One region of the Sporomusa intestinalis genome, then DNA from elsewhere that is predicted to be linked to it. Evidence: a T-box and tRNA genes for the amino acid it is inferred to sense, from the RefSeq annotation. Region 1 holds a T-box; the other holds one or more tRNA genes.

Evidence for each region. A T-box is a leader RNA that pairs with one kind of tRNA and senses whether it is charged. The one in region 1 lies ahead of leuS (leucine--tRNA ligase), so its partner is inferred to be a tRNA-Leu.
Region 2: it encodes a tRNA-Leu, which carries the amino acid that the T-box ahead of leuS (leucine--tRNA ligase) is inferred to sense. The anticodon was not compared.

The regions. Positions count from the first base shown of each region.
Region 1 is NZ_AP042390.1:2,177,710-2,182,120, forward strand. It holds gene ACZ481_RS09890 (aminotransferase class V-fold PLP-dependent enzyme) at 100-1,476, shown strand; gene ACZ481_RS09895 (hypothetical protein) at 1,546-1,950, opposite strand; T-box leader at 2,060-2,278, shown strand; gene leuS (leucine--tRNA ligase) at 2,330-4,411, shown strand, end outside.
Region 2 is NZ_AP042390.1:3,762,686-3,767,096, forward strand. It holds rRNA gene ACZ481_RS17715 (16S ribosomal RNA) at 1-1,168, opposite strand, end outside; tRNA gene ACZ481_RS17720 (tRNA-Leu) at 1,482-1,567, opposite strand; tRNA gene ACZ481_RS17725 (tRNA-Leu) at 1,586-1,671, opposite strand; tRNA gene ACZ481_RS17730 (tRNA-Ile) at 1,679-1,755, opposite strand; tRNA gene ACZ481_RS17735 (tRNA-Tyr) at 1,761-1,845, opposite strand; tRNA gene ACZ481_RS17740 (tRNA-Thr) at 1,854-1,929, opposite strand; tRNA gene ACZ481_RS17745 (tRNA-Arg) at 2,030-2,106, opposite strand; tRNA gene ACZ481_RS17750 (tRNA-Asp) at 2,205-2,281, opposite strand; tRNA gene ACZ481_RS17755 (tRNA-Val) at 2,288-2,363, opposite strand; tRNA gene ACZ481_RS17760 (tRNA-Glu) at 2,440-2,514, opposite strand; tRNA gene ACZ481_RS17765 (tRNA-Ser) at 2,577-2,667, opposite strand; rRNA gene ACZ481_RS17770 (23S ribosomal RNA) at 3,032-4,411, opposite strand, start outside.

The sequences.
Region 1 (4,411 bases):
ACGATAAAAATCCTGCCGGGAGATTCCGCTGGCCTGCCGCCAGGCATAGATTATATCGACGGCGTATTCGCTCAGATATTGTAAAAGCGGGGGTGAACTATGATTTATCGTAACCCAGGCAGCAGTTTCCGGCAGTTAGTAGCCGGCACTGATGCCAAAGTACCTTTAGCCAATGGGAAGTATGTCAGGGGGATTAACTTTGACAATGCGGCCACTACGCCGCCACTTTGCGCAGTTTTAAGCGAGATTAATCAATTCGCTCCCTGGTATGCCTCTGTTCATCGCGGTAAAGGCTATAAGTCAATTGTCTGCTCCGAGCTTTATGAACAAGGCCGCGAGGTTGTCAGGGAATTTGTCAATGCCGGCCGGCAGGATGTTGTAATTTTTACCAAAAATACGACGGAAGCAATTAATATGCTGGCTTATGCTTTAGCCGGCGGGCCGGAGCAGGTGGTGTTAACAACAGATATGGAGCATCTGGCCAATGACATGCCCTGGCGGGATAAATTCACTGTCGATTATGTCGGTCTGACAAAAGCGGGCAGATTATCTTTGCCGAGTCTGGAAGCAAAGCTGCAGCTCCATGCAGGCAAAGTAAAATTAGTCGCTGTTACCGGCGCTTCCAATGTTAGCGGTTATATTAATCCCATTGCCAAAATTGCCCGGCTGGCCCACCAGCACGGAGCCGCAATTTTTGTGGACGGTGCGCAGTGGGTGCCGCATATCGGTGTTAATATGCGGCCGCCGGATGCGGCCGAGCATATCGATTACTTAGCGTTTTCGGGTCACAAAATGTACGCGCCCTTTGGTACCGGGGTTCTTATCGGGCCCCAAGCGCCTTTTGCCGGGGCTGTTCCGGTATATCAGGGCGGCGGGGCTGTTGGTTTAGTATCGCAGACCGCAATCGAATGGGAAGCGCCGCCAGCCAAATGGGAGGCAGGCACTCCCAATATGATGGGAGTATTGGCTCTGATTACGGCCATCGAGACGTTGTCCAAGCTAAATCTTAACGTAATCCACACTTATGAACAGCAATTAATTAACTATGCCATTGACGGCTTGCGCAATATTCCCGGGATTACGCTGTACAGCATCAGGGACGGACAGGAAGCCAGGGTGAGTCTGGTATCTTTCAGTCTGGAAGGGCTTCATCACAGCCAGGTGGCGGAAATTCTGTCACAGCAGGCTGGTATTGCTGTGCGCAACGGTTTGTTTTGCGCTCATCCGTATGTGGAAAAACTGCTGCGGCTGAGTGCGGAAGAGATCAAATATTATCAAACCCATGATGATAAAAGCCTGCCAGGGTTAGTAAGGATTAGTTTCGGTCTTTACAACACAATCAGTGAAATTAAGATATTTCTGGCAACGCTGGCTCATATTGCCGACCACCGCCGGCACTATGCCGATAAATACAGTTATGTACTGGCGCCTAACCGCCCGGACGATAAAGGCAAAGGGGAATATCCCTACTGTTAATGACAAAACCACTTAGATCCGGTTGGCGGATTCTGAGTGGTTTTGTTGCTTAGCTAACTGAGCATTCATTTACGTATTAGGGCTGGCTGCTTTAATCCAATCCTCTAACTTGGCCAGGACTTCCGTGCGGGCTTCGTCTACCTCGACTCCTCGCCATTCCTGTCCTGTCTGGCCGTCAAACCATAATTCTTTTTGGGAGAAAGTTCCGCTGGGATAGAGTTTCTCTCTGGCCGCATCCATAATCCCATCAAACATGCTTTGTTTGATGTTTTTCCTGACCATGCGGCAACCGGCCTTTTCGGTACTGTCAACCTCTATGCCGTCCGGACCGGTACTAAGGGCAACATGGGAAAGCAGCTTGCCCTGCTGGCCGGCGGCGGAAATAGCCTGCTTGGCATATGCGGCGGCCTGCTCCCGCTTAATACTGTCGTCATTTACGGTGACTCTGACATTGCCGATAATAAGCTTATACATGACACACCTCCTTATGAACTATTGTATGACTGTTTGCCTGATATAGAACAGTTTTTGTCAATACCGGCATAAGTTGACTTTTCAAATGTATTGCTATATAATGGAACAAGCAAATCTGTAGAGGCAGAATAGTAAGCCTATTATGTACAGTCCAGAGAGCTGGCGGCTGCTGGGAGCCAGTCTGTACTATACCTGAACTCACTGCTGAGGAGCGATTGTGAACTAGTTAACTACTTGCAGCGGTCGTCGCAGGCCTGCGTTACAGGCTAAGGAGTGGATGACTACAGTCATCAAGCAGGGTGGTATCGCGAGAAGTCTCGTCCCTGGCGTTAGCCACGGGACTTTTTTACTATCTGTCCGAGGGGGATTGAATTACTCGATGAATGAAAAATATTCGCCGCGCGAGATTGAGTCCAAGTGGCAAAAATCCTGGGTTGACAATGAGGCGTTCAGCACTACTATCAACCGCCAGCGTCCGGAATACTATGTTCTGGAAATGTTTCCTTATCCGTCAGGCAACCTGCACATGGGCCATGTACGTAATTACTCAATTGGTGATGTTGTTGCCAGATTTAAGGTAATGCAAGGCTATAATGTGCTGCATCCTATGGGCTGGGATGCTTTTGGCATGCCTGCTGAAAACGCCGCTATCAAGCATGGCATTCATCCATCGTCCTGGACATGGGACAATATTGCCAACATGCGACGCCAGCAGCAAGAACTGGGTTTGTCTTACGACTGGGACCGGGAAGTGGCTACCTGCCATCCCCATTATTATCACTGGACCCAGTGGCTGTTTTTGCTGTTCCTGGAACGGGGCCTGGCTTATAAGAAGAAGGCTGCTGTAAACTGGTGCAATGACTGCAATACCGTCTTGGCCAACGAACAGGTTGTTGACGGCCGCTGCTGGCGGTGTGACTCGGCCGTTATTAAAAAGGATCTCGAACAGTGGTTCTTTAAAATAACAGATTACGCCGACCGCCTCCTGGCCGACCTGGCCGACCTGAAAGGCTGGCCTGAGCGTGTTAAAACCATGCAGGAAAACTGGATTGGCCGCAGTGAAGGGGCCGAATTCAGCTTTGCCCTGCCTGAGATTGATGAAAAAATTTCTGTATATACGACCAGGCATGATACGGTTTTCGGTGTAAGCTATATTGTCCTGGCACCGGAACATGCGCTGGTGGACAAGCTGATTGCCGGCAAAGCGGAAGCGGCGGCTGTTAAAGCCTTTATTGAGCGTGTCCGGGGCCAGAGCGAGATTGCCCGCACCTCCAATGAGACGGAAAAAGAGGGGATTTTCACCGGCGCCTACGCCCTCCATCCCTTTACCGGCGAGCAAGTGCCGGTCTGGGTGGCAAACTACGTCCTGGTTGAATACGGCACCGGCGCGGTTATGGGGGTACCGGCCCATGACCAGCGCGACTGGGAATTTGCCGGCAAATACGGATTGCCCAAAAAGGTGGTTGTTCAGCCAACCGGCAAAGAGCTTATCCTTAGTGAAATGACCGGGGCGTTTGACGGACAGGGCACAATGGTCAATTCCGGCGAGTTCAGCGGTCTGGATAATGAAACAGGTAAGGTTAAAATCGCTCAGTGGCTGGAAAAACAGGGGATCGGCAAACGCCGTGTCAATTACCGGCTGCGGGACTGGCTTATTTCCCGCCAGCGTTACTGGGGGGCTCCCATTCCGGTTATTTATTGCCCGGCCTGCGGCACAGTGCCTGTGCCCAAAGACCAGCTGCCTGTCTTATTGCCGGAAAACGTTGATTTTTCCAGTGGCTCTGTATCGCCGCTGGCCCAAGCCGAAGAGTTTATCAACTGTACCTGCCCGAAGTGCGGCGGCAAGGCGCGGCGGGAAACAGATACCATGGACACCTTCATTTGCTCTTCCTGGTATTATTTCCGTTATACCAGCCCCCATAGCGCCGATGAACCGTTCAATCCGGACAAAGCCAACTACTGGATGCCTGTGGATCAGTATATCGGCGGGATTGAGCATGCTATCCTGCATCTTTTATATTCACGCTTTTTTACCAAGGTATTAAAAGACGCCGGTCTGGTTAATGTCAATGAACCGTTCAAGAACCTGCTGACCCAGGGCATGGTGATTAAAGACGGGGCCAAAATGTCGAAATCCAAAGGCAATGTTGTTTCACCGGAAGAGATTATCAGCAAATACGGCGCCGATACGGCCCGCTTGTTTATCCTCTTTGCCGCGCCGCCGGAGCGTGATCTGGAATGGAGTGACCAGGGGGTAGAGGGGGCATACCGCTTCCTGGGGCGGTTATGGCGGATTGTGGGCTACTACGCACCGCTGGTTAAGGCGGAGGCCGACAGCGCCTATGAGCCGAAGCAGCTCGGCAAAGAGGAGAAAACCCTGCGCCGCATACTGCACACAACCATCAAGCGGGTAACCGAGGATATTGGGCAACGGTTTAATTTCAATACCGCAATTAGTGCC
Region 2 (4,411 bases), 1.6 Mb from region 1:
CCCTTGAGTTCCCGCCTTTACGCGCTGGCAACAAAGGATAAGGGTTGCGCTCGTTGCGGGACTTAACCCAACATCTCACGACACGAGCTGACGACAGCCATGCACCACCTGTTTTCGCGTTACCCGAAGGTAAGGGATCTATCTCTAGACCTTTCGCTCAATGTCAAGCCCTGGTAAGGTTCTTCGCGTTGCGTCGAATTAAACCACATACTCCACCGCTTGTGCGGGCCCCCGTCAATTCCTTTGAGTTTCAACCTTGCGGCCGTACTCCCCAGGCGGGGTACTTATTGCGTTAACTCCGGCACAGAAGGGGTCGATACCCTCTACACCTAGTACCCATCGTTTACGGCCAGGACTACCGGGGTATCTAATCCCGTTCGCTCCCCTGGCTTTCGCGCCTCAGTGTCAGACACAGTCCAGAAAGTCGCCTTCGCCACTGGTGTTCCTCCCAATCTCTACGCATTTCACCGCTACACTGGGAATTCCACTTTCCTCTCCTGCACTCAAGCCTGGCAGTTTCCTGCGCCCATACGAAGTTGAGCTTCGCACTTAGACACACGACTTACCAGGCCACCTACACGCCCTTTACGCCCAATAATTCCGGACAACGCTTGCCACCTACGTATTACCGCGGCTGCTGGCACGTAGTTAGCCGTGGCTTCCTCCTTTGGTACCGTCATTACCCTATATTGTTCACATAGGATACGTTCGTCCCAAACGACAGAGCTTTACGACCCGAAGGCCTTCTTCACTCACGCGGCGTTGCTCCGTCAGACTTTCGTCCATTGCGGAAGATTCCCCACTGCTGCCTCCCGTAGGAGTCTGGGCCGTGTCTCAGTCCCAGTGTGGCCGTTCATCCTCTCAGACCGGCTACTGATCGTCGCCTTGGTGAGCCGTTACCTCACCAACCAGCTAATCAGACGCAGACCCATCTCTGAACGGTAGCTTATATATAGAGGCCACCTTTCTTATCTCAGTTATGCAACTAAGATACCACATTCGGTATTAGCACCACTTTCGCGGTGTTGTCCCCAATTCAGAGGCAGGTTGTCTACGCGTTACTCACCCGTTCGCCACTAAGTAGCTATTGCTAACTACTCCGTTCGACTTGCATGTGTTAGGCACGCCGCCAGCGTTCGTCCTGAGCCAGGATCAAACTCTCCAATAAAGTTCATAGCCTTGCGACTATATATATTGAAGCCGTTTTATCGGCTCAATTCAATCAAAATTGTTGTTGGTTGTGCTGCATGGCAGCACACCGCACATCTGGCTTTTATGATGCATTTCTTTACATTGTTCAGTTTTCAGGGAACGACGCGCATGGATGCGCTAGGATCACAGGCGTATCATGGACGATACGCTCTGCCCGGGACCGACGCGCATGGATGCGCTAGGATTCGCTTGAATAGCGACTAAAAAGTATATTAGCATTTTTATTTGTTTATGTCAATAGTATTGTTCATCATACTATTGACATTTACTGGTGCGGTTGGTGAGACTTGAACTCACACGCCTTGTGAGCGCCACCCCCTCAAGATGGTGCGTCTGCCGATTCCGCCACAACCGCATGTAATTAGGTAGATAATGGTGCGGTCGAGTGGATTTGAACCACCACGAGGTTGCCCCCACTAGCTCCTGAGGCTAGCGCGTCTGCCGTTCCGCCACGACCGCATGTAATTGGTGGATCTACTAGGATTTGAACCTAGGACCCGCCGGTTATGAGCCGGATGCTCTACCAAACTGAGCTATAGATCCTTAAATGGTGGAGGGAGGTGGATTCGAACCACCGAAGTCAAAGACGGCAGATTTACAGTCTGCTCCCTTTAGCCACTCGGGAATCCCTCCAGATTAGCTGGAGCTGGCGAGAGGAATTGAACCCCCAACCTGCTGATTACAAGTCAGCTGCTCTACCAATTGAGCTACGCCAGCATATAACAACCATGTTGTCGCGAGCCACAAGGCGACACGAGAACATACGTGAGTCGCTTAGTTCTGAGCGTAGTAAAGAACTTCCACTCAAAAAGTAAGATGGCGACCCCGGCAGGATTCGAACCTGCGACCTTTTGATTCGTAGTCAAACGCTCTATCCAGCTGAGCTACGGAGTCATAAGCAGCGAACCAGGTTATCGAACCGCGAGGCGACACGATAACCGTGAATCGCTTAGTTCTGAGCGTAGTAAAAAACTTCCACTCAGAGAGTAAGATGGCGACCCTGAACGGATTTGAACCGTCGATCTCCGCCGTGACAGGGCGGCATGTTAGACCGCTACACCACAGGGCCGTTAAATGGTGGGCGATGACGGGATCGAACCGCCGACATCCTGCTTGTAAGGCAGGCGCTCTCCCAGCTGAGCTAATCGCCCGTTATTTGTGGGTTCGCTTCGTTCGCGAGTTCGTTCCTTCGAACGCGCGACCTATTGAACCTCGAATCAACGAAGATGGTGACCCGTAAGGGAATCGAACCCTTGATACCGCCGTGAAAGGGCGGTGTCTTAACCGCTTGACCAACGGGCCGGAAACAAAACTTATTCAGGTTCTCATCTTGCCTAACGGCTCGTAAGAACCCAGGGTGCTTATGGCGGAGTGGGTGGGATTTGAACCCACGCAGGCCTCACGACCTCTAACGATTTAGCAAACCGTCCTCTTCAGCCACTTGAGTACCACTCCATATAATATAATTATTCAAACAAGTATTTGGAATAATCTGAATCATAAGCAGAGAACCATAAGCAGAGAACCATAAGCAGAGAACCATAAGCAGAGAACCAGGTTATTAGGAGCATCGCGACGCTAGAACCTGCGTGAATCGCTTAGTTACGAGCGTTAGCGAGTAACCTCCTAATTCTCTCTTTATTCCCTGAAAACTTCACAGAAGAAAGATTTGCGCATTAGTCATCCAATTAATGTTTGCGAACCGGTCGCCAGTTCAGAGCTAAAGGATACATTATGGATGTTATCGCTCCGCTCTAACTAAGCGACTCACACAACTTCCCGTTTCGCTCTCGCTCGCGGCAAGCTGGTTCGCTGCTTAAAAGTCAAGTCCTCGGCCTATTAGTACCAGTCCGCTCCATGGATCACTCCACTTCCACTCCTGGCCTATCAACCTTGTCTTCTTCAAGGGGCCTTACTTCTTGCGAATGACAGACCTCATCTTAAGGCTGGTTTCACGCTTAGATGCTTTCAGCGTTTATCCTTTCCGGACGTAGCTACCCAGCTCTACCCCTGGCGGGATAACTGGTACACCATGGGTCCGTCCACTCCGGTCCTCTCGTACTAGGAGCAGTTCCCTTCAAGTCTCTTACGCCCGCGATGGATAGGGACCGAACTGTCTCACGACGTTCTGAACCCAGCTCACGTACCACTTTAATGGGCGAACAGCCCAACCCTTGGGACCTACTTCAGCCCCAGGATGTGATGAGCCGACATCGAGGTGCCAAACCTCCCCGTCGATATGGACTCTTGGGAGAGATTAGCCTGTTATCCCCAGGGTAGCTTTTATCCGTTGAGCGATGGCCCTTCCACTCGGTACCACCGGATCACTAAGCCCGACTTTCGTCCCTGCTCGACTTGTCTGTCTCGCAGTCAAGCTCCCTTCTGCCTTTACACTCTTCGCGCGATTTCCATCCGCGCTGAGGGAACCTTTGGGCGCCTCCGTTACTCTTTCGGAGGCGACCGCCCCAGTCAAACTGCCCGCCTGACACTGTCCTCAGTTTCGTTACTCCTTGAGTTAGAACTCCAGTAAATAAAGGGTGGTATCCCAACATTGACTCCAATGAGACTTGCGTCCCATCTTCCTAGTCTCCCACCTATCCTGTACATCATTTACCAAAACTCAATGTCAGGTTGCAGTAAAGCTCCATGGGGTCTTTCTGTCCAGTCGCGGGTAACCTGCATCTTCACAGGTATTTCAATTTCACCGGGTCCCTCGTTGAGACAGTGCCCAAGTCGTTACACCTTTCGTGCGGGTCGGAACTTACCCGACAAGGAATTTCGCTACCTTAGGACCGTTATAGTTACGGCCGCCGTTTACCGGGGCTTCAATTCAAACCTTCGCGTTTCCGCTAAGCTCTCCTCTTAACCTTCCGGCACCGGGCAGGTGTCAGCACCTATACGTCAGCTTTCGCTTTAGCAGGCACCTGTGTTTGTGGTAAACAGTCGCTTGGGCCTCTTTTTTGCAACTCATTCCCGCTTCGACCGCTTCTGGTCTACACGGTTTACAAGCTCCCCTTTTCCCGAAGTTACGGGGACATTTTGCCGAGTTCCTTAACGAGGGTTCTCCCGCGCACCTTAGGATTCTCTCCCCGCCTACCTGTGTCGGTTTACGGTACGGGCACCTAGTCTCTCACTAGAAGCTTTTCTTGACAGTCTGGGATCAGCAATTTCGCCATTATCTCTAACAGCTACCCATCAC